Regions from separate parts of the Streptomyces sp. NPDC058295 genome, predicted to be linked through region 1. Evidence: riboswitches for the same ligand, from Rfam matches in the RefSeq annotation. Region 1 holds a riboswitch; each other region holds the start of a gene.

The links. Region 1 has a riboswitch for cyclic di-AMP ahead of ACFVYS_RS24605 (transglycosylase family protein). Riboswitches for the same ligand answer to the same signal wherever they lie in the genome.
Region 2: another riboswitch for cyclic di-AMP. It lies ahead of ACFVYS_RS07495 (transglycosylase SLT domain-containing protein); the one in region 1 lies ahead of ACFVYS_RS24605 (transglycosylase family protein).
Region 3: another riboswitch for cyclic di-AMP. It lies ahead of ACFVYS_RS40995 (M23 family metallopeptidase); the one in region 1 lies ahead of ACFVYS_RS24605 (transglycosylase family protein).
Region 4: another riboswitch for cyclic di-AMP. It lies ahead of ACFVYS_RS06195 (M23 family metallopeptidase); the one in region 1 lies ahead of ACFVYS_RS24605 (transglycosylase family protein).

Annotation. Positions count from the first base shown of each region.
Region 1 covers NZ_JBHVYO010000023.1:101,160-108,016, forward strand. The annotation lists gene eno (phosphopyruvate hydratase) at 1-1,028, opposite strand, end outside; gene ACFVYS_RS24605 (transglycosylase family protein) at 1,422-2,129, opposite strand; cyclic di-AMP (ydaO/yuaA leader) riboswitch at 2,133-2,319, opposite strand; gene ACFVYS_RS24610 (transglycosylase family protein) at 2,525-3,541, opposite strand; gene ACFVYS_RS24615 (cytochrome P450) at 3,747-5,042, opposite strand; gene ACFVYS_RS24620 (hypothetical protein) at 5,039-6,857, opposite strand, start outside.
Region 2 covers NZ_JBHVYO010000005.1:165,417-172,273, reverse strand. The annotation lists gene ACFVYS_RS07510 (ABC transporter ATP-binding protein) at 1-130, opposite strand, end outside; gene ACFVYS_RS07505 (outer membrane lipoprotein carrier protein LolA) at 253-1,533, opposite strand; gene ACFVYS_RS07500 (polyprenyl synthetase family protein) at 1,760-2,770, opposite strand; cyclic di-AMP (ydaO/yuaA leader) riboswitch at 3,415-3,642, shown strand; gene ACFVYS_RS07495 (transglycosylase SLT domain-containing protein) at 3,646-4,119, shown strand; gene ACFVYS_RS07490 (HAD family hydrolase) at 4,265-5,089, opposite strand; gene ACFVYS_RS07485 (GNAT family N-acetyltransferase) at 5,380-6,444, shown strand; gene ACFVYS_RS07480 (glycosyltransferase) at 6,539-6,857, shown strand, end outside.
Region 3 covers NZ_JBHVYO010000074.1:3,836-10,692, reverse strand. The annotation lists gene ACFVYS_RS41005 (PrsW family intramembrane metalloprotease) at 1-1,113, shown strand, start outside; gene ACFVYS_RS41000 (aldo/keto reductase) at 1,147-2,091, opposite strand; gene ACFVYS_RS40995 (M23 family metallopeptidase) at 2,268-3,290, opposite strand; cyclic di-AMP (ydaO/yuaA leader) riboswitch at 3,298-3,466, opposite strand; tRNA gene ACFVYS_RS40990 (tRNA-Met) at 3,804-3,877, opposite strand; gene ACFVYS_RS40985 (dihydrofolate reductase family protein) at 3,949-5,076, opposite strand; gene ACFVYS_RS40980 (MarR family winged helix-turn-helix transcriptional regulator) at 5,145-5,669, shown strand; gene ribA (GTP cyclohydrolase II) at 5,836-6,477, shown strand; gene ACFVYS_RS40970 (NUDIX domain-containing protein) at 6,455-6,857, opposite strand, start outside.
Region 4 covers NZ_JBHVYO010000004.1:158,499-165,355, reverse strand. The annotation lists gene ACFVYS_RS06210 (DNA topoisomerase (ATP-hydrolyzing) subunit A) at 1-846, opposite strand, end outside; gene ACFVYS_RS06205 (pitrilysin family protein) at 1,117-2,466, shown strand; gene ACFVYS_RS06200 (M16 family metallopeptidase) at 2,463-3,851, shown strand; cyclic di-AMP (ydaO/yuaA leader) riboswitch at 4,054-4,222, shown strand; gene ACFVYS_RS06195 (M23 family metallopeptidase) at 4,237-4,983, shown strand; gene ACFVYS_RS06190 (GntR family transcriptional regulator) at 5,172-5,867, shown strand; gene ACFVYS_RS06185 (HPr family phosphocarrier protein) at 6,094-6,375, opposite strand; gene ACFVYS_RS06180 (GNAT family N-acetyltransferase) at 6,553-6,857, shown strand, end outside.

The DNA of each region.
Region 1 (6,857 bases):
GAACCGATCTGGTTGACCTTGACGAGCAGGGCGTTGGCGGAGCCCTCCTCGATGCCGCGGGCCAGACGCTCCGGGTTGGTGACGAAGAGGTCGTCGCCGACGATCTGGACCTTGTCGCCCAGCTTGTCGGTGATGACCTTCCAGCCGGCCCAGTCGTCCTCGTACAGCGGGTCCTCGATGGAGACGAGCGGGTACGCGGAGACGAGCTCCTCGTAGTACTCGGTCATCTCGGCGGCCGAGCGGGACTTGCCCTCGAACTCGTACTTGCCGTCCTTGTAGAACTCGGACGCGGCGACGTCGAGCGCGAGCGCGATCTGCTCGCCGGGGACGTAACCGGCCTGCTTGATGGCCTCGATGATGAGGTCGAGCGCGGCGCGGTTGGACTCCAGGTTCGGGGCGAAGCCGCCCTCGTCGCCGAGGCCGGTGGACAGGCCCTTGGTCTTCAGCACCTTCTTGAGGGTGTGGTAGACCTCGGCACCCCAGCGCAGGGCCTCGGAGAAGGACTCCGCGCCGATCGGGGCGATCATGAACTCCTGGATGTCCACGTTGGAGTCGGCGTGCGAGCCGCCGTTCAGGATGTTCATCATCGGCACCGGCAGCAGGTGCGCGTTGGGGCCGCCCAGGTAGCGGAACAGCGGCAGGTCGCTGGCCTCGGAGGCGGCGTGCGCGACGGCGAGCGAGACGCCGAGGATGGCGTTGGCGCCGAGCGAGGCCTTGTTGTCGGTGGCGTCCAGGTCGAACATGGCCTGGTCGATCAGGCGCTGCTCGGTGGCGTCGTAGCCGACGAGCTCCGGGCCGATCTGCTCGATGACCGCGAGGACGGCCTTCTCGACACCCTTGCCGAGGTAGCGGTTGGGGTCACCGTCGCGGAGCTCGATGGCCTCGAAGGCACCGGTGGAGGCACCGGACGGAACGGCGGCACGACCCGTGCTGCCGTCGTCGAGGCCGACCTCGACCTCGACCGTGGGGTTGCCTCGGGAGTCCAGGATTTCCCGGGCTACGACGACGTCGATGGACGGCACGAGCATCTCCTTCTTGGGATGTGACGCTGGTTGTGCGGGGCCCAGGGGACTTGATGAGCCCTTGCTGAGCCTTGCGACTAGAGCCTAACCGCCCCGGGACCGTCGGCAGCCGACCGACCGTCCCGTGGACAGACAGACGGTACCTATTGTTTCCGCCCGGAACAAAGGGGGTGGCCGAGAAAAGCCGACAGGAAGTGACGAACGGGCAAAGAGAAACCCCGCTCCGGTGCGTACGGGGGAACACGCACCGGAGCGGGGGGCCCGTGGGGACGGGGGGTGACCCTCACGAGGTCTTCAGTGTGCCGACCTCGGATATGAGGGTGCTGTGGCTTCTCTGGGGGCCAGGTGTCATTTCGGGCGAAGCGTCACTGCGGGCCCGGTGTCACTTCGGGCCGAGCGTCACTTCAGGTGCAGCTGCTGGCCCGGGTAGATCAGGTCGGCCTCGACGACGATGTCCTTGTTCAGCTCGAACAGCTTCGCCCAGCCACCCTTGACCTTGTGCTTCTCGGCGATGGAGCTGAGGGTGTCGCCCTTGACGACCTTGTACTCGCCGTCACCCTTCTTGACCTTCTTGCCGGTGGGGGTGGTGACCGTCTTGGAGGCGGCCGGGCGGTCGGTCGAGCGGGAGGCGCTCTGCTCGTCGGTCGAGCGGCTGCTGGTGCTGCCGCCGTTCGACGAGCTGGAGGAACCGGAGGAGCCGGAGCCCGAGGAGGCGGCGCTCGAGCCGTTGTAGGCGGCGCCGGACAGGCCGGTGCCGCAGACCGGCCAGGCACCCTTGCCCTGACCCGCGAGGACCTTCTCGCCGATGGCTATCTGCTGGGACTTGGAGGCCTGGTCGGCGGTGGAGGCGTAGGCGGTGCCGCCGTACGCGGCCCAGGTGGACGCCGAGAACTGCAGACCGCCGTAGTAGCCGTTGCCGGTGTTGATGGACCAGTTGCCGCCGGCCTCGCACTGGGCGACCGTGTCCCACTCGGAGGCGGTGGCGGCGGAGGCGTTGCCGGCCGCCATCAGCGGGGCGGCGATGGCGACGCCGGTGACGCCGGCGAGCGTGGCGACGCGGGTCGCCTTGGAGGGACGGCGGTGCTTGCCCTTGGCGGAAAACAGCATGGTGGATCCCCTCACCGACGCCTGCGAGGTGAGCTGTCGGGTTCGGGTCGTGTGAGTTGCCCGGCCACTTCCTCGCCCGTCGGAGCGCTGCTCCGTGGGAGGTGTGGCTTCACCCCTAGCCGTTCCGGTCAACCGACCGGCGCGGCACTTACCTTGGGTCCCCCGCTCCTGCCTACGGCGCTTGACGCGACGACTGTTCCCGGTTCGTCGCTGGCAGGATTCGGCGTTGCGACGGCCGGGGCTCGGGTTGCCGAGCGGCCTCGACCGTAGACACGCGATCGACGGAATTTCAAAGACGATCAGGGCTTCTGAGACTCATCCCACACTTTCACCAAACCGGACATTCGGCGCGAAGCGTGACGTGAACTCCCGCTGTTTTTCTTGGGCTTTGCGCCCTATTCCACCCCTGTGTCGAGGGTCTGACCGGCGGCGATGTTGCTCGGGTCGACACCGATGAGGCCCCTGTTCTCGGCATAGAGGGCGCGCCATCCGCCGTCGAGACCAAGGGAGTCGGCGATGGACGCGAGGGAGTCGCCCTCCTGGACGACATAGGTGGCCGCGGCATGCCGGCCGGCGGAGGCGGGGGCGGTGCCGTCCACGCCGGTGCCGGTCGCGCTCTTGGTCGCGGCCTCGTCGGCGGTGGCGCCGCGGTGCTTGCCCGGGCCCAGGGAGCCGGTGTCGACGAGACTCCAAGAACCTTCGTCCTGGACGTATTTGTCCGAGTCGTCCGCACCCGGGGTCGCCGTGGGCGAGCTCGCGCCCGTCGAGCCGTCGCTCCGGCCGCCGGAACCGCCGGACGTGCCGGAGTCGACCGTGGCGGCGGAGGAAGAGGATGAAGGGGAGGAAGCGGACGCCGAGGGCGAACCGGAGGAATCAGCGGACGAGTCGGACGATCCGGCCGAGGAGTCGTCGTCGGCCGTGGAGCCCGAGGATCCGGACAATCCCCTGGACAGGTCGGACAATCCGGAAGACCCAGATGAGTCGGACGAGTCGGACGAGTCGTCCGCCACGCCGGTGTCCACGCTCAGCGCGCCGTTCTCCTGGGTGAGCCCGGAGGTCAGCCCGCAGGTGCCCCAAGCGCCGATCCCCTCGGCCGCGAGCACCTTCTGCGCGACGGCGATCTGCTGGCTGCGGCTGGCCAGGTCGGGGCTGGTCGCGTAGTCGAGGCCGCCGTTCGCCTCCCAGTCCTTCTGGGTGAGACTCAGGCCGCCGTACTCGCCGCCACCCTCGTCGGCACTCCACGAGCCGCCGGTCTCGCACTGCGCCACCTTGTCCCACACCGTGCCGTCCGCCGCACTCGCGCCGGAGGCGGCGAGCAGCGGGATGGCGATGGCGGAGCCCGTCACTCCGGCCGCGACAAGGAGGGCCGGGGCCTGGCGGGGGCGACGGTGACGACCGTTCCCGGAGAGCATGCGAAGGGCCTTTCTCTGGACAGCACTGACCGGCGCGGCGAGTGGAACCGATGCGTCGCGCTGACGAGAGAACGTATCGGCAGACGATCACTTGTCACAAGTTAATGCCGCGCAGATCACGTGAAGATCACAGACTTGAGTGTTGGTCACCTTTACTCCGCCGAACGGTCACACTCCGGCTGACATCCGGTCAGATGTGGATCGCTTATGAGCCGGAATGCACCGGAGTGAACTCGACCGGCAAAGTCCGCAGTCCGCGCATGATGAGCCCGCCGCGCCACCTCAACTCGGCCGGTTCCACGGCCAGTCGGAGATCGGGCAGCCGGGTGAGCAGGGTGGCCAGCGCGGTCTGGCCCTCCAGCCGGGCCAGCGGGGCTCCCAGGCAGTAGTGGATGCCATGGCCGTAGCCGAGGTGCTGGTTGTCACGGCGGGACAGGTCGAGGGTGTCGGGGTCCGCGAAGCGCGCCGGGTCACGGTCGGCCGCCGCCAGCACCACGAGCACGGGGTCGCCCGGCGCGATGTCCTGCCCGCCGATGCTCAGCGGCTCGGTCGCGAACCGCCAGGTGGCGAGCTCCACAGGACCGTCGTAGCGCAGGAGTTCCTCGACGCCCGTCTCGAGGAGGCCGCGGTCGCCGTCGTGCTCGGTGAGCGAGAGCTGGAGGCGTGCGCGCTGCTCGGGGTGGGTGAGGAGGGCGTAGGTGCCGTTGCCGATGAGATTGACGGTGGTCTCGAAGCCCGCGAACAGCAGGATGAAGGCCATGGCGGCGGCCTCGTTCTCGGTGAGGTGCTCGCCGTGGTCCGAGGCGCGGATCAGACCCGAGATGAGGTCCTCGCCGGGAGCCGGATCGGCGGGAAGCTCCGCGCGCTTGCGGTGGATGAGCTCCAGCAGATAACCGCGCATCTTCTTCACCGACCGCGCGACACCGCCCCGCGGGCCCCCGCCGTGCCGGATCATCATCCCCGCCCAGTCGCGGAAGTCGTCCTGGTCCTCACGGGGGACGCCCAGGAGGTCGCAGATCGCGTAGATGGGGAGAGGGAAGGCGAAGTCGTGGATGAGGTCGGCCTTCCCCTCGGCGGCGAACCGGTCGATGAGCTGATCCGTCAGCTCCTGGACCCGGGGCGCGAACTCGGCGACCCGGCGCGGGGTGAAGGCCTTGCTGACGAGCCGTCGCAGCCGGGTGTGGTCCGGCGGGTCGATGTTGAGCAGATGCGTCATCAGCTCGGCCTTGCGCTCACCGGGGATGCCGGTCTTGCCCTTGGCGTGCGCCGGTTCGTCGTGGTGCGCCGGGTTCTTGGAGAGCCGCTGGTCGGCGAGGGCCTGTTTCGCGTCGGCGTACCGGGTGACCAGCCAGGCCTCGACCCCGCTGGGCAGAACGGTGCGGTGCACGGGCGCGTGCTCGCGCAGCCAGGCGTAGGCGGGGTAGGGGTCGGTCGCGAACTCCCAGGTGAAGAGTTCGGGAGTGGTGCGGTCCTGGTGGTCTGTGTCGGGCTGCTCGGTCACTCCCCGACCGTAGCGGTGTCCTCGCCGCGCTCCGCGAGGGCCTTCCGCGCGGCGGGGTGCCCCAGGTCGGCGGCCTTGCGGTACCAGAGGGTGGCTTCGGCGGCGCTGTCCTGCTTCTCGAGGAGCAGCGCGAGCCGGTAGGCGGCGTAGGCGTCGCCGCGGGCGTGACCCTGCTCGTACCCCTTGCGGGCCTCGTCCGAGAACCCCATCTTCTCCACCACAGCGGCCTCGTGTGTGGCGTCCAGCCTGCCGTCGCCGGCGAAGTAGTCCGCGGCGTCGTCCAGGCTCTGCCGCGGCTTGCGGAGGCCGGCCAGCAACTCGGCGGCCCCCTCGTCGCCGTCGGCGGCGGCGCGGGCCAGCAGTACCTCGGCGGTCTCTTCCTCGTGACTCAGCAGGAAGGACACGGCCGCGCTGCGGGCCACGGGGGTGTATCCCTGCATCTCGGCACTTACGTAGAGGTCCATCGCCTCGCTGAACTCGCCGCGCCCCAGCAGCAGGTCCCCCAGCCGGTGTGTGGCCGCCATGTCAGCCTCGGCCGCCGCCTTGCGCAGCCACTGCTCGGCCAGCGCCAGGTGCGCCTCCCCGACCAGCCGCGCCTGTGGACCATCGGGCTTCGCCTCGGCCGCCGCCCGCAGATAGGGCAGCGCCTCCTCCGCCTCGCCCTGCCCGAGGAGCCGCTCGCCGACCTGTCCCGCCAGCTCCGTCCTCCCCGCGTCCACGGCCTTGCGCAGCCAGTCCAGCGCCGTCGCCTCGTTCTCGGAGAGCAGGCTCAGCATGTGCATCGCCCCGGCGTCACCGTCCTGCGCCCTGGCCGAGAAGACGAGGCCGGCGGTCGCACGGACGTTCAGGTGCACCCCGGTGTCGTACTTCGTCCCCTCCAGCGCACAGCGCCAGACGGTCTCCGGGACCGCCCTCGCCGCCGCCTCCTCCGCGTCGGCTACCAGCGAGCCGTACGGCCGCCAGGTCTCCTCGCTCTCCCCCACCCTCAGCGGCGCTCCCGGGACCAGCATCCCGGTGACCCCGTGCAGCGGCTGGACGGCCCAGTCGACGGCTTCCTGGAACGACTCCATATCCGGACGCCCCGCCCCGTAGCTGCGGCACGCCTCCTCCAGCAGCCGACGGGGGATGTCCCCGGTGACGCCACAGCGGGCGAGATCCGTCGCGGCTCTGATCAGCAGGTGACCGTACGGATGGCGGCTGTTGGAGCGGGCGGCCCGCTGCCACTTCGCCCGGAGTTCCGCGCCGATGGCCAGGTACTGGGTGACGCTGGTGGCGCCGCGTCGGTCGAGGGCCTCGCCGAGCCGGTCGTCGCGCAGCCCGGTCAGCCGCTCGACCTCCTGCTCGCTCCACCCCGAGCTCACCCGCTCCGACCGTGCCAGCGTCATCAGGCGGGACGCGGGTCCCTCTCCGAAGCGGTGCGTGTCGTAGGCGTCGTCGCCCATGGTGGCCACCACCGGGACCCCGAGCGTCCTCAGGTCGGCCAGCAGGCCCATCGTCAGGCCGTGCTCGCCGAGGTGGCCCTCCAACTCGTCCAGCCAGAGCACGTACGCACCGTCCCGGCCGCGCAGCAGGGCGGGCAGCCCGCGCAGGTCCGTGCCGGGGGCCGGCGCGTACACCCGGGTCCCGGGACCCGTCTCACGGACCACGGCCGCCCAGGCCGTCCTCGACTTGCCGGTCAGCGGGCCGCCCGTGATCACCAGCAGCCTGTCCCGCGCGGTCCAGCCCCGCAGCGCCTCGTCGATGTCACGGGGCACGTACGGCGGCAGCCCCGGGTCCGCCCAGCGCCGCCCCGCGGGCCGAACGCCCAGGGTCACC
Region 2 (6,857 bases), on a different contig from region 1:
GTCCGCCGCGATAGCGCTTGGTGAGGCCGCGGGTGTGGATGACGGCGCCGTCGTCCACAGGCACCCGTACGGGCTCCGGCACGAGCTCCGGAACCGACTCCGGCACGGTCTCCCGCGCTGACTCCGCCATCGGCTTCCCCCTCCGGCCTGACCGGCCTCCGGTGTTCGGAGGCCGGCCGCTGCCCTACGTCACCCGCGCCGCCACTTCACCACTTCACCACTCGACCGCTGCGCATGCTTGGGCCGTTCGGCCTACTTCGCCGCGTTCGCCGCCTTCACCAGGGCGTCCTTGGTGACCGCGCCGACGTAGACCTTGCCGTCGTCCGTCATCAGGGCGTTGATCAGGCGGGTGGAGAAGACGGTGCCGGAGCCGAACTTGCCGGTCACCTTGTCGCCGAACGAGCCGAGGAAGCCGCCGAGGTCGCCGCCGGCCTCCGCGCCCGAGGGCAGGCCCTCGCCACCGGAGTCGAAGACGGCGACGGACGTCCAGCCCTCGCCGAGAACGTTGAGTCCGTCGAGCCCGTCGAGGCCTTCCGCGCCCTCGACACCCTCGACGCCTTCGAGGTCCTTCGCGAGGTCGTCGGGCTTGCCCGAGTGCCCGGGGGCGCTCTCCCCAACCTTGTCGCCCTCGGTGACCTTCGCGCCCTTGGGGGCGGTGAAGTCGAAGGTGGACGCGGCGGGCTTGGCGAAGCTGACCTGGGTGAAGCCCGCGTCCACGACGGCGGCGCCGCCGCTCGCCGGGGTCAGCGTGAACTTCAGCGGCAGGCCCGTCTTCGCGTCCACGGCCACACTGATCGCGCCGACCGTGGAACCGGACTGCTTCGGCTTGACCAGCAGCTTGTAGGCGTCACGACCGGCGACCTGGACTGTGCCGTCGACGGTCACGGAGGTCGTGTCGTCGACCGCCTTCAGGGCGTCCTCGGTGAGCTCCTTGGGCGTGGCGGGGACCGGGGTCTCCGCCTTGCCGGAGCCCTTGTCGGCACCCTCGCCGGAGCTCTCGTCGGCGGTCGAGTGGTAGACCTCGTTGGAGGCGCTGTCGTACCCCCACACGTCCTTGCCGTTGTGGATGACGCTGTACTCGGCGGCGTTCTCCAGCAGCGAGAGCTTCTGCCGGTCCGGGCCGTCGGCGGCGACGCGCAGGGTGTGCGTGCCGGCGGCGAGCTCGGTGAGCTTGGTGGACGGGTCGGCGGACGAACCGTCGCCGCCCTGGGTGGCCCCCGAGAGGAGGCCGCTCTCCAGTCCGCCGAGGTCGGGCAGCCCGAGGTCGGTACTGATCTTCACCGTCCCGGACAGCTGCTGCACGTCCGAAGCGGCGATCTTGTCGAGGAGCTGCTGTGCGGTGATCTTCGGCAGGTCGGGGTCGCCGGAGTCGGCGAGCGCCGGGACCAGCCCGATCGTCGCCGCCGCCACACCGATCACGGTGACCGGGACGATGTACCGTGCGGCCTTGCGCCGTCCGAGGCGCAGGTCGTCGGCTTCCGCGCCGGTCGACTCCCCGCCGGTCGTGGTGTCGTCGGATGCCTTCGGTGCCATGTGTGCCTTACCTCCGTCGTCGGCGGCGGCTGGTCATCTCACGCCTGAACGTCCCCACCCCAAGCCGCCATTCTCACCCGAATCGGTGAGGAGTGGTGTTTTCCGTGGTTCCCATCTGACCAAATCAGCCAGGGGGAAGCGTCAACCCGAGGGCTCAACTCCACATACGCCTGCGGTATGACACGAAGGTGACTAGGCGGCATCCGACCCGTAGGGGTCCCCGGGGTCAGCCCGCCCGGTGGACCACCGCGTCGCAGAGTTCCATCAGCGCCGCCTTCGCGTCGCACTCCCGCAGCGGCGCCAACGCGGACCGCGCTTCCTTCGCGTACCGCACGGTGTCCCGGCGGGCCTGCTCCAGCGCCGGGTGGGCCCGGAGCGCCTCCAGCGCCTCGGTGTGCCGGGCGTCGTCGGTCAGGTCGGAGTCCAGCAGCTCGCACAGGGCGATGTCCTCGGGCAGCGACAGCCGCGCCGCCCGCTCCCGCAGGCGCAGCACGGGCAGCGTGGGAACGCCCTCGCGCAGGTCCGTCCCCGGCGTCTTGCCCGACTCGTGCGAGTCGGAGGCGATGTCCAGGACGTCGTCCGCCAGCTGGAAGGCGACGCCGAGTCGCTCGCCGTACTGCGTGAGCACGTCGACGACCGTCTCGTCGGCGCCGGACATCATCGCCCCGAAACGGCAGGCCACCGCCACCAGCGAGCCGGTCTTGCCGCCGAGCACGTCGAGGTAGTGGTCGACCGGGTCCCGCCCGTCCGTCGGCCCCGCGGTCTCCAGGATCTGCCCGGTGACCAGCCGCTCGAACGCCTCCGCCTGCACCCGCACCGCCTCGGGCCCGAGGTCGGCCAGGATGTGGGAGGCACGCGCGAAGAGGAAGTCACCCGTGAGGACGGCGACGGAGTTCCCCCAGCGGCTGTTCGCGCTGGACACCCCGCGGCGCACGGCCGCCTCGTCCATCACGTCGTCGTGGTACAGCGTGGCCAGGTGGGTCAGCTCCACCACGACGGCCGAGGGCACCACACCCGGCGCGTACGGGTCACCGAACTGCGACGCGAGCACCACGAGCAGCGGCCGGAACCGCTTCCCGCCCGCGCGCACGAGATGCTGGGCGGCCTCCGTGATGAACGGGACCGCACTCTTGGTGGCCTCGAGCAAGCCTTCCTCGACAGCCGCCAATCCGGCCTGGACATCGGCTTCCAGAGCCTGGTCCCGCACGCTCAGCCCGAACGGCCCGACGACGGTCACGAGGGGTCTCCTGTCTGCTGGTGTCTACTGGCGATTACGCGGTTTGTCGATAGGTCTCTGCCATCACTCAAGTCAGCGTATCCGGTCACGTTTCGATCACCGATAGCCCCCACGTCCCGCGGGCTCGAATGGACTCGCCCGGGAGGCCCCCGCAGGCCAGGCGGTATCGGATCACGCCCGATATGGTTTTGATCAGCTCATATGAGCGGACATGGAGCGAGTTTCCGGGAACCGGGGATTCATGTCCCGGACCGGGGCTCCTGTCTGACCGACGGGCCCGCCCGGCCCCCTCTCCACGTGACGACGATCACGCGTTTCCTTCGCCCTTCCCCCGCGACGCGTCGGACGCAAGGCGAAGCGACTCCCCTCCGCTCCCGTTCTCCCCCCATTGCCGGTGCTTTAACAATGAGTTGGGACTAATGCCCGATTCGCCGCTCTTGTGAACGCTGGTGAGTTGGCTCACTCCCCATGGAGATCCGGTTCGAGCTCACCGTTCACCGATTCTCCGCACCCCTCAAGCAAGTTGAAGCTTTGCACCCACAAAGGATCAAGCACCCCATAGGCCACAGACCAAGGTCAATAGGGGTGATCTGTGAATCCGGTACTTGTTTCGGACATGTGCTCTCGCATACGTTCCCGGCCTGTCGGGCGGAACGCCGAATCCTGCCGCCGCCCGCACACCCATCGATAACGCTCGGCAGGAGCGGGGGAACCAGGTAAATCGCCGAAACGGAATTTCCGGACGTCTTGGATAGGCAAGACGTTTCGGACAGGCCGTACGGCTTGGGGTAAAGCCGCGACCGTCAGGACGCGACCGGGCAGCTCCCGCCCGAACCCGACAGCTCACCTCGCAGGCGCCGGAGAGGAAATTCGACATGCCCGCTGCCGCTCAGCCGCGCCGCAACCGTTTCATCCGCACGCTCGCCGTCGCCGCCACCGGCGCGGCCGTGCTCGCTCTCCCCGTCCTCGGGGCGACCACCGCCTCCGCGGCGACCCCGGCCGTCTCCACGGCCACCAGCCTCGGCTACGCCAACAACCTCGACGGCTGGATCCGCGCCTCCCTCCAGGTCATGGGGCAGCACGGCATCCCGGGGACGTACAACGGCATCTACCGCAACGTCATCCGCGAGTCCTCCGGCAACCCCAACGCCATCAACCTCTGGGACTCCAACGCGGCCGCGGGCATCCCGTCCAAGGGACTGCTCCAGGTCATCGACCCGACCTTCCGCGCCTACCACGTCAACGGCACGTCGTGGGACTCGTACGACCCGGTCGCGAACATCACCGCCGCCTGCAACTACGCGGCCGCGCGCTACGGCTCGATCGACAACGTGTTCGGCGCGTACTGACCATCCCGCCGACCGGTCAGCGGTGTCGGCCGCCGGTGCCAGCCACCGGTGTCGGCCGCCGGTGCCCGACAACCGGTCGCCGGTCGCCGGTAGCTGGCCGCCGGAAGCCGGTGACCAGTAACCGGCCGCCAGTAGCCGGTAGCGGTTACGGAAACAGACGTTCGAGGACGACGGCCACGCCGTCGTCCTCGTTCGACGTCGTCACCTCGTCGGCGACCGCCTTGAGCTCCGGATGCGCGTTGGCCATGGCGATGCCCCGGGCCGCCCAGTCAAACATCGGAATGTCGTTGGGCATGTCCCCGAAGGCGACGGTGTCCTCGGGCCGCAGTCCCAGGTGCTCGGCCGCCAGGGCCAGACCCGTCGCCTTGGTGATCCCGCAGGGCTGGAGTTCGACCGTGCCCGGTCCCGACATGGTGACCGTGGCCAGCGAGCCGACCACCGAGCGGGCCGTCGACGCCAACTCGTCGTCGGACAGCGTCGGATGGCGCAGCAGCACCTTGCTGATCGGCTCGCACCACAGGTCGTCGCGCCGGCCCACGCGCAGGGCGGGCAGCGTCGGGTGCGGCATCCGGTAGCCCGGCTCGATGAGCGTCAGCCCGTCGACACCGTCCTGGTCGACGGCCGCGTACAACTGCCCGACCTCCGCCTCGATCTTGCCGAGCGCGGTCTCGGCCAGTTCCCGGTCCAGGGTGACCGACCAGAGCAGACGGTCCGCGCCGGCGTCGTACAACTGCGCGCCCTGCCCGCACACCGCGAGCCCCCTGCTGTGCAGCCGGTCGAGCAGCGGGCGCACCCGGGGCGCGGGCCGTCCCGTCACCACCAGGTGGCGTGCGCCGGCGGCCGCCACCCGCGCGAGCGCGTCGAGCGACCGGTCGGAGAAGGTGTCGTCGCCGCGGAGCAGCGTCCCGTCCAGGTCGGTGGCGATGAGGGAGTACGCGGTGCGCGCGGCATATGCGGTGGGTGCGGCCATGATCAGAGAATACGGATCCCAGGCCCCCCGGGTTCGACGCGAACCGGCCGACGTCCAAGTCCTGTCCGGTTCTGCCAACTCCCCTTGTGCGCCTGGCGCACGCCTGGCTGCCGACCGACTCAATGAAACGGCTTTCTGGCACATCGTCGGGTAGCGGACGGTTAAAGGCCTCTGCACCGGTTGGCAACAACATGGGACGCTACCTACCGCGATGCCCAGGCGGACCGGTACCGTCCAGGTTTCCAGGGGGACTTGATCGGGGGGTCAGGTTGAGCAGTGGGCGTATTCGTGTGCTGAGGCCGCAGGACCTCGGCGAGGGGGAGCGGGAGCGGTGGCGCGCGCTGCGTGCCGAGTCGACGCTGCCGCGAAACCCCTTCATGGAACCGGAGTTCACCGACGCCGTGGGCCAGGTACGGCCACGCTCGCGGGTGGCGGTGGTCTACGAGGGGCGTGAGCCGGTCGGCTTCCTGCCCCACGAGCGGGGCCGGCTCGGACAGGGCCAGGCCCTCGCGTACGGCGTCTCGGACGTGCAGGGCGCGGTGCTGGCCCCGGGTCTGGGGCTGAACGCCGACGAACTGATGCGGGCGTGTGGGCTGTCGAGCTTCGCCTTCGACAACCTGGAGGCGGAGCAGGCGCTGTTCGTCCCGCAGGCGGCCGAGGAGTACGCGTCCTATGTCATCGACGTCGAAAAGGGTTACGAGACCTATGAGTCCGTGCTGCGCGCCCAGTCGCCGAAGTTCCTGAAGACGACGCTGGCCAAGGAGCGCAGGCTCGGCCGCCAGGTCGGGGAGGTGCGGTTCGTGTTCGACGAGCGCGATCCGGCCGCGCTGCGCACGCTCATGGCGTGGAAGTCCGCGCAGTACCGCAGGACCGGTCGCCGGGACCGGTTCGCACAGGAGTGGATCACCCGGCTCGTGGACGCGCTCTCCGAGACCCGCGCGCCGGAGTGCTCCGGCACGCTCTCCGTCCTCTACGCCGGTGACCAACCGATCGCCGCCCACTTCGGACTGCGGTCGTCGACCGTCCTTGCCTGCTGGTTCCCCGCGTACGAACCGGAGTTGGCGAAGTTCTCGCCGGGCCTGGTGCTGCATCTGCGGATGGCCGAGTCGGCCGCCGCCGAGGGCATCGGCCTGCTCGACCTGGGGCGGGGCGCGGCCGAGTACAAGGACTCGCTGAAGACCGGGGAGCTCCCCGTGTACGAGGGGGCGTGGTCGCGTCCGGGGGTGGGCTCCGCGCTCTACTGGCTCAGCCGTGAGCCGTCCCGCCGGGCGCATCACTTCGTGCGCAGCCGGCCGAGGCTCGCCGCGGCGGCCGCACGGACCTTGAAGGGCGCGGGCCGACTGCGCCGACCGTGACGGGCGGCACCGACCGGCCGGCGCGACGGGCCTGACGGACGCGACGGGCCTGACGGACGTGACGGGCGTGACGGACGTGAGACAAGGGGGGTTCATGTACCGCGCTGTACGTGCACAGCAGGAGATACAGAGGTTCCTGGACATCGAGCCGGTGCAGGTCGCCGAGCTGGAGCTGGACCACGGGGGTGTCCTCAGACCGGGGCCGGGAAGTCCGCCCGTCACGCACGGCGAGGTGTTCGTGCTGGTCAGAAGGGGCGGGCGGCCGATCGGGACGCTGCTCGGGTCGGTGCCGCAGGGCGCGGACCCGAAGACCGTCCTCATGGACCTGGCCACGCGCGAGCAGGCTCCCGGGCCGCCTTCGGCGGGGCCCACGGAAGGGGCTGCCCCGACCGCCACGACTGCCCAGCCCGCCA
Region 3 (6,857 bases), on a different contig from region 1:
GCGACCGTCATAGCGCCGATCGTCGAGGAGTCCGCGAAGGCCGCCGCCGTCCTGCTGCTGTTCCTCTTCCGCAGGCGGGACTTCACCGGGATCGTCGACGGCGTGGTCATAGCCGGGGTCACCGCCACCGGCTTCGCCTTCACCGAGAACATCCTCTACCTCGGCACCGCCTTCGGCACCGACCAGCTCACGGGCGACACCGGCATCGCCTCGGTCACCGCCGCGACCTTCTTCGTCCGCGTCGTCATGTCGCCGTTCGCGCACCCCCTGTTCACCGTCCTGACCGGCATCGGCTTCGGCGTCGCCGCGCTCTCCGGGGACCGCCAGCACCTGCGGCGGGTGCTGGTCCCGCTGGGCGGGCTGCTCCTCGCGATGGGCATGCACGCCCTGTGGAACGGCTCCTCGTCGTTCGGCGAGTTCGGGTTCTTCGCGGTGTACGCGGCGATCATGGTTCCCGCGTTCGGGCTGCTGACCTGGCTGGTGGTGTGGACGCGGCAACGCGAGCTGCGCACCGTACGCGAGGAGCTGCCCGCCTACGCGGCCGCCGGCTGGCTCACCCCGGCCGAGCCTTACGCGCTCGGCTCGATGCGGGCCCGGCGACTGGCCCGGGAGTACGCCGGCCGGCACCTCGGCAGGCCGGCCGCGCGGGAGGTCGCGCGGTACGAGGCGTACGCGACGTCCCTCGCGTTCCTGCGGCACCGCGGCCGACGGGGGCGGGCCGGCGCGGACTTCCTCGTACGCGAGCGGGAGTTGCTCAACGAACTGTGGCGGCGGACGGACGTCGCCCGGCCCGCGCTGGACCACGCCGCCCGGATGACGGCCCCGCCGGTACGGGTGGCCGCGCCGCCCTGGCCGGTCTACGGGGCGTACGGGTACGGCCAGGGTCCGGCCCACGGCCAGGACCAGGCCCAGGGCCAGGGCCACGGCGCCGGATTCGGCCATCCCACGGCTCCGGTGTACGGCAGTCCGGCGGCACCGTCGTACGGGTACGGGTACGGCTATGGGTCCGGGTACCCCGCGGCACACGTCCCCGGCCCCGGACACGGCCCCACGCACGGACCCGGACCCGGGTATCCGGCGGGACCGTATCCCGCTCCCCACCCGCACCGGTAGGCCGGGGCAGGCAGGGCCGGGGCCCGGGTCGGGTCAGGCCGAGGCGCGGGTCAGCCGGATGATCTCCTGTGCCGTCAGTTCCAGCTGCGCCACCCCCAGCAGCGCCGGCAGCTGCTCGACCGTCCGCGCGGAGGCGATCGGCGCGGCCACCGTGGGCTGCGCGGCGAGCCACGCCAGGGCGACCGTGGGGATCCGGGTGTCGTGGGCCTGGGCGATCTCGTCCAGGGCGGTGAGGACGTTCCGGCCCCGCTCCGTGTCGAGGTGCTTGGCGGCGCCGGCCGCGCGGGCGCTCTCCACGGTCGTACCGGGCCGGTACTTGCCGGTGAGGAAGCCGGCGGCGAGGGCGAAGTACGGGACGGCGGCGAGGCCGAAGCGGGCGGCGAGGCCCTGGAGACCGCCCTCGTAGGTGTCGCGGGAGACCAGGTTGTAGTGGGGCTGGAGGGCGACGTACCGGGCCAGGCCCTCGCGGTCGGAGAACTCCAGGGACTCCTGGAGGCGCTCGGGCGTGATGTTGGAGGCGGCGATGTGCCGCACCTTGCCCGCCCGCACCAGTTCGTCGAGCGCGCCGAGGATCTCCTCGACGGGCACCTCGGGCTTGTCGAAGTGCGTGTAGTAGAGGTCGATGTGGTCGGTGCCCAGACGGCGGAGCGAGGCGTCGGCGGCGGCCTTGATGTTGTCGGCGGACAGGCCGGGGAACTCGGGGTGCTGGCTCACCTTGGTGGCGATCACGACGTCGTCGCGGTTGCCCCGGGCCTGCAGCCACCTGCCGATGATGGTCTCGGACTCACCACCGCTGTTGCCCTCGATCCACGCCGAGTAGGAGTCGGCGGTGTCGACGAAGTTGCCGCCCGCGGCCGCGTAGGCGTCGAGCACGGCGAAGGAGGCCGTCTCGTCGGCGGTCCAGCCGAAGACGTTGCCGCCGAGGGAGAGCGGGAAGACCTCGAGGTCGGAGGAGCCGAGCTTGCGAAGAGAAGTCATGTTCTGTCTCAACGGGCATCGACGGCCCGCCCATTCCGGGCGTGACGCGAAGAACGTGTGAACAGCACGCATGACCGGCACACACCGGCAGCCCCGACGCGGAGGGCGTCAGGGCTGCGGGGTGGATCAACGTGTCCGGAGGAACGGCTCAGGACGAACGGCTCAAGGGAGACGGCTCAGGGGTTGAGGCCCTTGCCGCGCAGCCAGGCCGCCGGGTCGATGCCGTCGGCGCTGCCGCCGGGGTGGACCTCGAGGTGGAGGTGGGCCCCGGTCACGTTCCCGGTCGCGCCCACCCGGCCGATCACATCACCGGTGGCGACCTTCTGGCCGACACTGACGCTGATCGACGACTGGTGGCAGAACCACAGCTCGGTGCCGTCGTCCAGGGTCAGGATGGTGCGGTAGCCGTAGGAACCGGCCCAGCCGGCCTCGGTGATGGTGCCGCTGTGGACGGCCTTGATGAGCGTGCCCGTCGGCGCGGCGAAGTCGAGACCCGTGTGGTAGCCGGAGGACCAGAGCGAACCGGCCTGACCGAAGGTCGAGGTGATGGTGTACGAGGAGGTCGGCAGCGTGTACTGCTTGGCCAGTTCGGCCAGGCGCGCGGCCTCGGCCTTGGCGGCTGCTTCCTCGGCGGCCTTCTTCTTCGCGGCGGCGGCCTTGGCCTCCGCCTCCTTCTCGGCCTTGGCGGCGGCGTCGGACTCGGCCTTGGCGGCCGCGGCGAGGGCCTTGACCTCGACCTGGGACTGCTGCGACTCGGCCTGCGCCATGATCCGGCTGCGCAGCGCCTCGCCGGCGTCGGAGGTGCTCTCCTCGGTGTCCACGGCGGTCTCGGAGCCGAAGCTGGCGAGGGCCGGCGCGGCTTCCGGGGCGGGCTCGTCGTCGGTGATGAGCGAGCCCACGTTGGGCAGGTCCGGCATCGAGATGGAGACCGGGGCCTTGCCGGTGTTGGCACTGGCCATGCCACCCGCGCTGACGGCGGCTATGACGCCGACGCCGAGAACGGTGGAGCTGCGGGCGAATCCGCCGCCGCGCTGCTTGGCGACGCGGTGCTTGCCGCGTACCGGGCGAGTGGACTCCGCGGTGGGGTTCCACTCCTCCCAAGGTCCCTCGTCGGTGCGGTAGTCGCCGTAGCCGAAGGTCTCGGTGGACCGCTGGCTGGGCGCGTACGGGGCCTCGGGGGCAGGCGGGTTGGACGCCACGCGGGCGCACTCCTTTCCTTCCGTCGCCTACCGGGTTAGCTGACGGGTTCGGAGCGGGAAGGTCTCCTACGCGCGTATACCGGTCGTGGACTCTGCGAGTTCACGACGGCTTCCGCGTGATTCACCCCATGGTGGTGGTTCCCCGGTTCCCTTGCGGGATTCGGCACGTGCCGCACGGAGCCGACTCTGGTGCCGGCTGGGACGACCGCGCTGCGTTATCGAACGTTAATAGACCCGGGGGTGGGTTTCCAAGCTGTTCCTCTTGATCAACAACATTTCTGGCCTGGACTTTTGGGCTACCAGCGGTGAAAAACGGGCGAGTTGACCGCGCCTCGACATGCCCCGGAAACGCTTCATCAGTCACAGGAGTTTTGATGGTGACTCAGTCGTTATGCGCAGGGCGGTCGGCCGGTCACCAAGAGTGAGGAAGCAGGTCCTCTAAGCGGTCGGCGAAACGTCGACGGAAACGCCGAAGGCCGGAACCCTTTCGGATTCCGGCCTTCGGTTCATCAGTAGCGGGGACAGGATTTGAACCTGCGACCTCTGGGTTATGAGCCCAGCGAGCTACCGAGCTGCTCCACCCCGCGGCGATGAACACAACTGTACGCCATCAGCGGGACAGAAAGCACATCGGTTGATCCGCGGGGCCTCGGTGGCCTCAGAGGAGGTGGCGGTTCGGCTGCTTCGCCCGCTCCTCGTACTCCGGGAAGACGAGGACGTCGACGCCCCGGGCCGTCAGCAGACCGGTGCCGTCCGCCTCGGTGACGAAGGTGTCCGGCTCGCGCCAGGCCGTGACCACCCTGCGCACCCCCGCGTCGAGGATGAGGCGGGCGCAGGGGGCCGGGCGGGAGGAGCGGCGGGCGCACGGTTCGAGGCTGCTGTAGACGGTGGCGGTGGGCAGCCGGGGGTCGGCGGGGTCGAGCTTCGCGAGGGCGGCCTCCTCGGCGTGCACGACCGGGTCGCCGGCCTCGCGGGAGTGACCGCGCGCCAGTTCCGTGCCGTCGGCGGCCACGATCACCGCGCCGACGCTGAAGGCGGTCTCCGACGGCGGGCAGTCTGCGGCGAGTGCGCAGGCGAGGGCCAGCCAGTGCCGGTCGGCGGCGGCGGGCAGCGGTCCGGCACCGGGGGCGGTGGGCTCGTAGCGGTTCAGGACGACGTCCTCGATGCGCCGGGTCTCCACCAGACGCAGGCGTCCGCCCTGGTAGCCGCCCGGCCCGAACAGGCGGGGCGCGGCCGGATCGCCCACGAAGAGCGGGGCGAGGACGAGCTGGAGTTCGTCGGCGAGGCCCTGCCGGAGCAGCTGGGTGTGGATCGTTCCGCCGCCCTCGACCATGAGCCGCCGTACGCCGCGCACGTCGTGGAGGTGTTCGAGGAGGCGGCGCCAGTCCAGTTCGGGGCCGAGCGGGACGGCGTCCGCGGCGATGCCCAGCGCGCGCACCCGCTCGGCGCCCTTCTCCGTCGTGTACACGACCTTCTCGCCGCCCGTGTGCCAGAAGTTCGCCGCCGGGTCGAGGTCGCCGGAGCCGCTGACGGTGACCTTGAGGGGGTACGGCGGCAGTCCGGCGGCCACCCGGGCGGCGCGGCGCTCGGGGGAGTTCACGAGGAGCCGGGGGTTGTCGGCGCGGATCGTGCCGGCGCCGATGAGGATGGCGTCGACGGAGGCCCGCACCTCGTCGACGCGGTCGAAGTCGGCGCGGCTGGAGAGGAGCAGGCGCTCGGGCGTGGTGTCGTCCAGATAGCCGTCGAGGGAGACGGCGGCGGACAGCAGGACGTACGGGTACGGCATCGGCGCGGCTCTCCCTGGGATGACGGGCAGGGCTTGGTTCAAGTTTGAAACAAACTTACACTGGGGGCATGACGACTCGCTGGCTCACCCCCGAGGAGCAACGCGCCTGGCGCGCGTACGTTGCCGGCTACCTCCTCCTCGAGGACGCGATCGACCGGCAGCTCCAGCAGGACGCCGGCATGCCCCACCTGTACTACTCCATCCTCGCCAACCTCTCCGACATCCCCGAGCGGCGGCTGCGGATGACCGACCTCGCGGAGCGGCTGAAGATCACCCGCAGCCGGCTGACCTACGCGGTCTCCCGGCTGGAGAAGGACGGGCTGGTGCGGCGTGAGGACTGCCAGCAGGACAAGCGCGGCAGCGTCGCGGTCCTGACGGACGAGGGCATGACGGTGCTGGAGAACGTGGCGCCGGGCCATGCCGAAACCGTCCGCGCGGCCCTCTTCGACCGGCTCACCCCCGAGCAGGTGGGACAGCTGGAGGAGATCTTCACGCAGGTCGCACGCGGTTTCCAGGAGAAGGACGGCGGCGAGACGGCACCGGAGGACCTCCCGTGGCGCCGCCGCTCGTCGCCCTGCTCCGGCACCCCGTGACCGCGGCCTCTCGAGCGTGAGCCCGGTCCTGTGACGGGCGCCACAAATCAGTTGCTTCAAATTTAAAGCATGGGGTAGGGTCTCGACTCGTTGGATCTGCTTCAAATCTGAAGCACAAGGTGGCCCAGTGCCGCCTTGTCACCGTCCTCCGGACCCGGGAGACCGCATGCCCGACACCCCCGCCGCCACCCCGCGCGCCCGCGTCCGGGTACCGCTGCGCTTCCCCGACGGCTACTCCGTCGACGCCGAACTGGTCACCTTCCACGGCCTCGTCGACGGCCAGGAGCACGTCGCGGTCGTTCTCGGCGAGCCGGCGCCCGGCGCCACCCCCCTGGTCCGGCTGCACTCCGAGTGCCTGACCGGTGATGTCTTCGGTTCGGCCCGCTGCGACTGCGGGCCGCAACTGCGCGAGGCGGTCGAGCGCATAGCCGTCACCGGCGGTGTCCTGCTCTACCTCCGTCAGGAGGGCCGCGGCATCGGCCTCTACAACAAGCTCGACGCGTACGCCCTCCAGGACCAGGGCCTGGACACCTACGAGGCGAACGCCGCGCTCGGCCTCCCCGAGGACGACCGGGACTACACGGCCGCCGCCCAGATGCTGCGCGCCCTGGGCATCACGAGCCTGGACCTGCTGTCCAACAACCCCGACAAGGCGGGCCAGTTGCGCGACCTGGGCATCGAGGTCCAGGACCGGGTCCCGACGGGCGTCTTCACGACCCCGCACAACGTCCGCTACCTGCGCGCGAAGGTCCTCCAGACCCAGCACACGCTGCCGCTGGCCGACCTCACCGGGCTGAGCGTGGGCTGACCGCCGACGGCCCGAACGGGCCGTCCAGCGCGGCCCACTGGAGCAGCATGATGGTCTTCGCGTCCGCGATCGCGCCGGTGCGGACGAGGTCGAGGGCCTCGGTGAAGGGGAGTTCGACGACGGCGATGTCCTCGCCCTCGGCCGCCACGCCCGCCGTGTCGGCACCGGGGGCTGAGGCGTCGTAGGGGGCGGCGAAGAAGCCGAGGCGCTCGGTGACCGAACCGGGGCTCATGAACGCGTCGAAGACATGCTCGACGTCGTGCACCGCGCGACCGGTCTCCTCGGCCGCCTCGCGGCGGATCGCCTCGCGCGGGTCGTCGCCGTCCAGGAGTCCGGCGGCGGCCTCCAGCAGCATTCCGTCCGGATGACCGTTGACGTAC
Region 4 (6,857 bases), on a different contig from region 1:
CTCGGGCCCGACGGTGAAGGGCAGTTCGGTGATGACCAGGCCCTTGCGGCGGGCCGTGACGGTCTCCACCGACACCGTGGCGCGGATCTTGAACGTGCCGCGGCCGTTCTCGTAGGCGTCCCGGATGCCGGAGAGGCCGACGATCCGGCCGCCGGTGGGCAGGTCGGGGCCCGGAACGTACTTCATCAGGGCGTCCAGATCCGCGCCGGGATAGCGGATCAGGTGGCGGGCGGCCGCGATGACCTCGCCCAGGTTGTGCGGCGGCATGTTGGTGGCCATGCCGACCGCGATCCCGGACGCGCCGTTGACCAGCAGGTTCGGGAAGGCGGCGGGCAATGCCACCGGCTCCTGCTCCTGGCCGTCGTAGTTGGGCGAGAAGTCGACCGTGTCCTCGTCGATCGACTCCGTCATCAGGCTCGTCGCCTGGGCCTGGCGGCACTCGGTGTACCGCATGGCGGCCGGCGGGTCGTCGTTGCCCAGCGAGCCGAAGTTGCCGTGGCCGTCGATCAGCGGCACCCGCATGGAGAAGGGCTGCGCCATCCGCACCAGGGCGTCGTAGATCGACGCGTCGCCGTGCGGGTGCAGCTTGCCCATGACCTCGCCGACGACCCGGGCGCACTTCACATAGCCGCGCTCCGGGCGCAGGCCCATCTCGTTCATCTGGTAGACGATGCGGCGGTGCACCGGCTTGAGGCCGTCACGGGCGTCCGGCAGGGCGCGGGAGTAGATGACCGAGTACGCGTACTCGAGGAAGGAGCCCTGCATCTCGTCGACGACGTCGATGTCGAGGATCCGCTCCTCGAACGACTCGTCGGGCGGCGGGGTCTTCGTGCTGCGGCGGGCCATCGCTGCCGGCTCCTTGCTGGGGCGTGATACGGGATCTGACGCGGACCATTGTGGACCGTGGCACTGACAGCGCGGGCGAGGACCCGGCGTCGGCCGTCCGGCCCGAACGCAGAGGCATCTCCTCCACGGCTGCCCGCAGGCTACGCGATCTCGCTCTCGGCGTATGTCGTCCGGGAACTTCGCGGACCGTCCGCACGCTTGCATACAGTGGCAGGACCGGCAGGAAAACCGCGGTTTCGACGACCGCGTCCGCGATCGGAAGGGACGTACATGCCCATGGGTCACACGGCCACAGCCCAGGCAGGCTCCGGGGGCCTGACAGCGACCGAGCACCGTCTGGCCAACGGCCTGCGCGTGGTGCTCTCGGAGGACCACCTGACCCCCGTCGCGGCGGTGTGCCTCTGGTACGACGTCGGTTCACGCCACGAAGTCAAGGGGCGTACGGGTCTTGCTCACCTTTTCGAGCACCTGATGTTCCAGGGTTCCGGCCAGGTCAAGGGCAACGGACACTTCGAGCTGGTCCAGGGGGCCGGCGGCTCGCTCAACGGCACCACCAGCTTCGAGCGCACGAACTACTTCGAGACCATGCCCACCCACCAGCTGGAGCTCGCCCTCTGGCTGGAGGCCGACCGCATGGGATCGCTGCTCACCGCGCTGGACGACGAGTCGATGGAGAACCAGCGCGACGTCGTCAAGAACGAGCGCCGTCAGCGCTACGACAACGTCCCCTACGGCACGGCCTTCGAGAAGCTGACCGCTCTCGCCTACCCGGACGGCCACCCGTACCACCACACGCCGATCGGCTCGATGGCCGACCTGGACGCGGCGACCCTGGAGGACGCGCGCGCGTTCTTCCGCACGTACTACGCGCCCAACAACGCGGTCCTCTCCGTGGTCGGTGACATCGACCCGGAGCAGACCCTCGCCTGGGTCGAGAAGTACTTCGGCTCCATCCCCGGCCACGACGGCAAGCCCGCGCCCCGGGACGGCGGGCTGCCCGACGTCATCGGTGAGCAGCTGCGCGAGATCGTCGAGGAGGAGGTGCCGGCCCGCGCGCTGATGGCCGCCTACCGGCTGCCCGAGGACGGCACGCGTGCGTGCGACGCCGTCGACCTGGCGCTCACCGTCCTCGGCGGCGGCGAGTCCTCCCGCCTCTACAACCGGCTGGTGCGCCGCGACCGTACGGCCGTCGCGGCCGGCTTCGGGCTGCTGCGGCTCGCCGGAGCGCCCTCCCTGGGCTGGCTGGACGTGAAGACGTCCGGTGACGTCGAGGTGCCCGTCATCGAGGCCGCCATCGACGAGGAGCTCGCCCGGTTCGCCGAGGAGGGCCCCACGGCCGAGGAAATGGAACGCGCCCAGGCGCAGTTGGAGCGCGAGTGGCTCGACCGGCTCGGCACGGTCGCCGGCCGCGCCGACGAACTGTGCCGGTTCGCCGTGCTGTTCGGTGACCCGCAGCTCGCCCTCAACGCCGTCCAGCGCGTGCTGGACGTGACGCCGGAGGAGGTGCAGGAGATCGCCAAGGCCCGCCTGCGCCCCGACAACCGCGCGGTGCTCGTCTACGAGCCGACCGCCGCCGAAGCCCCCGCCGACCAGGACGAGAACGAGGAGGCGGCCCGGTGACCGAGCTCGCCACGATGGACTTCCACCCCCAGCCCCGGGCGGGCGAGGCCAAGCCGTGGGCGTTCCCGGCGCCCGAGCGCACCGCGCTGGCCAACGGCCTGACCGTGCTGCACTGCCACCGTCCCGGCCAGCAGGTGGTCGCCGTCGAGATCCTCCTCGACGCGCCCCTGGACGCCGAACCGGCCGACCTCGACGGCGTCGCCACGATCATGGCGCGGGCCTTCTCCGAGGGCACCGACAAGCACTCCGCCGAGGAGTTCGCCGCCGAACTGGAGCGCTGCGGCGCCACCCTGGACGCGCACGCGGATCACCCCGGTGTCCGGCTGAGCCTCGAAGTGCCGGCCTCGCGCCTGCCCAAGGGCCTCGGTCTGCTCGCCGACGCCCTCAGGGCCCCCGCGTTCGCCGACAGTGAGGTCGAGCGCCTCGTCCGCAACCGTCTGGACGAGATCCCGCACGAGCTGGCCAATCCCTCCCGGCGCGCCGCCAAGGAGCTCTCCAAGGAGCTGTTCCCGGCCACCGCGCGGATGTCGCGGCCGCGCCAGGGCACCGCGGAGACGGTCGAGAAGATCGACGCCGCCGCCGTGCGCGCCTTCTACGAGAAGCACGTCCGTCCCGCCACGGCCACCGCCGTGGTCGTCGGCGACCTCACCGGTGTCGACCTGGAGGCGCTCCTCGGCGACACCCTGGGTGCCTGGACGGGCTCCTCGGCCCAGCCGCGGCCCGTGCCGCCGGTGATCGCCGACGACGCCGGCCGGGTCGTCATCGTGGACCGTCCGGGCGCCGTCCAGACGCAGTTGCTGATCGGCCGGATCGGCGCCGACCGGCACGACCGTGTGTGGCCCGCGCAGGTGCTCGGCACGTACTGCCTCGGTGGCACCCTCACCTCCCGGCTGGACCGTGTCCTGCGCGAGGAAAAGGGCTACACCTACGGCGTCCGCGCGTTCGGGCAGGTCCTGCGGTCCGCCCCGGACGGCTCTGGCGCCGCGATGCTCGCCATCAGCGGCTCGATCGACACGCCGAACACCGGTCCCGCGCTGGACGACCTGTGGAAGGTGCTGCGCACCCTCGCCGCCGAGGGGCTGACCGACGCCGAGCGTGACGTCGCCGTGCAGAACCTGGTCGGTGTGGCGCCGCTGAAGTTCGAGACCGCCGCGGCCGTCGCCGGCACGCTGGCGGACCAGGTCGAGCAGCACCTGCCCGACGACTTCCAGGCCACGCTGTACCAGCAGCTCGCCGCGACCGGCACGGTGGAGGCCACCGCGGCGGCAGTGAACGCCTTCCCGGTGGACCGCCTGGTGACCGTCCTCGTCGGTGACGCGGCCCAGATCAAGGAGCCGGTCGAGGCCCTCGGCATCGGCGAGGTCAAGGTCGTGTCCGCGGAGTAGGTCCCGGCAACGGCACGCGCGTGCGGGGGCCCTGGTCGACGAAAGCGTCACCAGGGCCTCCGTATGTCCGAATTGATGCGGAGGTTGCCTGTCTGCCCTGTGGGATGCGCTACAAAAACCGGGATCCGTTTGAGGATTGAAACCCGCGCCGCTTAGCGTCATCCGGGCTGTTCGTCAGGCAGTGCGCCGCAGCCGCGGCACCGGACAGTCATCGCCGAGTCCCCGTACGGCGCGAGCCAGGGGAGCCGGGGACCCACTTGTGAAGTCCCTGGGGTGAATCGGACGCCCGCGCGTGAACGCGAGGGGGTCCGTAGGAGACCTTCCTGCTCCGAACCCGTCAGCTAACCCGGTAGGCGAGAGGGAAGGAAAGGACACCCCCAACTTCATGGCGTTCACCTGCGCCACCGGGAAGCACCGTCGGCCCAGCCGGATGCAGCGCAGCAGCGTCCGCGCGGCGGGCATCGCGGCGCTCACCACCACCGGTGTCATGGCCACCGTCGCCTCCACCCCGGCGGCCTTCGCCGCCGAGCCCACCCCCGAGCAGACCGGGCTGATCCCCGTCGTCACCGCCGGCGAGTCCGTCGCCGAGCAGATCGACGACCAGGTCGCCGTGCAGAAGCACGCGGCCTTCGAGGAGGCCGCCCGGCAGGCCGCCGCCAAGAAGGCCGTGGAGGAGCGCGAGGCACGTGTGCGTGCCGCCCGCGAGGCCGAGCGCAAGCGCCTCAACACCTTCGTGCTGCCGATCACCGGTTCCTACGTCTCCACCGGTTACCAGGCCAGCAGTTCGCTGTGGTCCTCCGGCAGCCACACCGGTATCGACTTCCACGCCGCGAGCGGTACCTCCGTGCACGCGGTGGGCTCCGGCACCGTGGTCGAGGCCGGCTGGGGCGGGTCCTACGGCAACCAGATCGTCATCAAGATGAACGACGGGACGTACACCCAGTACGGCCACCTGTCGTCCCTCGCGGTGTCGGTGGGCCAGACGGTCACCCCGGGCGAGCGGATCGGCCTGTCCGGCGCCACCGGCAACGTCACCGGCGCGCATCTCCACTTCGAGGCCCGCACCACCGCGGAGTACGGCTCGGACATGGACCCGGTCGCCTACCTCCGCACGCACGGCGTGAACGTCTGACGACCCACTGCGACAGATCGTCTTGCCCCGGCCCTCCCGGCCGGGGCATTCGCCGTTTTCGAGGCCCCGCTGTCCAAAAAATATCCCTGGATTCCGGCCCGCCATCGGAAATCCCCGCTCATTGCAATAGAGTCACGGAACACACGTCAATCGTCGACGTTTCACGGGGATTAAGGCGGAGGTCCGTCATGCGTATTCCGGCGCACTCGGTGTGCACGGCCATTCGGGACGACATCGTCGCGGGTGTCTACGAGCGCGGCAGCCGCCTCACCGAGGAACTCCTCGCCCGCCGCTACGGCGTTTCCCGCGTCCCCGTCAGAGAGGCGCTGCGCACGCTGGAGGCCGAGGGTTTCGTGGTCACGCGGCGGCACGCGGGCGCGTGCGTCGCGGAGCCGACCGAGCAGGAGGCCGCGGACCTGCTGGAGATGCGCATGCTCCTGGAGCCGCTCGGTGCCTCCCGGGCCGCCCAGCGGCGCACCGAGGCCCATCTGAAGGTGCTGCGCGGGCTCGTCCGGCTGGGCCAGGAGCGGGCCAGGCGGGGCAACAGCGAGGATCTGCGCTCCCTGGGGGGCTGGTTCCACGAGACGCTCGCCCAGTCCTCCGGAAGCCATGCCCTGACGTCGATGCTCACCCAGCTGCGCCACAAGATCGCCTGGATGTACGCGGTGGAGGTCCCGGCCAACCCCGTGGAGTCCTGGGCGGAGCACGGCGCGATCGTGGACGCGGTGGCGCGCGGCGACGGCGAGCGCGCGCGGGCGATCACGGCGCTGCACACCGAGCGCGCGACGACCGCGCACCGGCTGCGCTTTTCCGGCGGCCCCGAGCGCGCCGACCGTGTGAGGACTTCGCAACCTCCCGTAAACATGACGGGTCTGCGGCATTAACACGAGGGCCGTATACAAAGAGGGGATAATTCGCGGGGGATTATTTCTGCTGCCCGTAAAGGGAAATGCGAAGGGCTCGCCCGATAATTCGGACGAGCCCTTCGGGGTTTAGCGGGACGACACCTTCGAAGTGCCGAACACCGCCACCGTCAATGGAGCACCCCCGACGACGCGCAACCGCATCCGCGAGAGCGGCGGCGGCTCAGGCGCGTAGGGGGCCACCCGCTCAGACGGTCTCGGGGAGCTCCTCGAGCCCCTCGGCGACCAGCTTCGCCAGACGGTCGAGGGCGGCGTCCGCGCCGTCGGCCTCGGAGGCGAGGACGATCTCCTCGCCGCCCTGGGCGCCCAGGCCGAGAACGGCCAGCATGGAGGCCGCGTTGACGGGGTTGCCGTCAGCCTTGGCGATCGTCACCGGGATACCTGCGGCCGTGGCGGCCCGGACGAAGATGGAAGCGGGGCGGGCGTGAAGGCCCTCGGCCCAGCCGACGTTGACGCGGCGCTCAGCCATGTGATGCTGCCCTTCAGTGTTCAGGTTGTCTAGACCAGTGTTCCACACGTGAAGCGTGTGAGGGAGGGGTCGCGTGTCCCCTCCCGACGTGGTCGTCGGATCGCGGCCTCGATCCGACGAACGTCCTCCACAGACTGACTCGCGCCGTTGTCGTACGCGAGCCGTACTCTGGGCCCCATGCAGAGCGCGTCGGACCGGCACGAGTACCCCGCCCACTGGGAGGCCGACGTGGTGCTGCGCGACGGCGGCACCGCGCGCATCCGCCCCATCACCGTCGATGACGCCGAGCGCCTGGTCAGCTTCTACGAGCAGGTTTCGGACGAGTCGAAGTACTACCGCTTCTTCGCGCCCTACCCGCGCCTGTCCGACAAGGACGTCCACCGCTTCACGCACCACGACTTTGTGGACCGGGTGGGACTCGCGGCCACGGTCGGCGGCGAGTTCATCGCCACCGTACGCTATGACCGCATTGGTGCCGACGG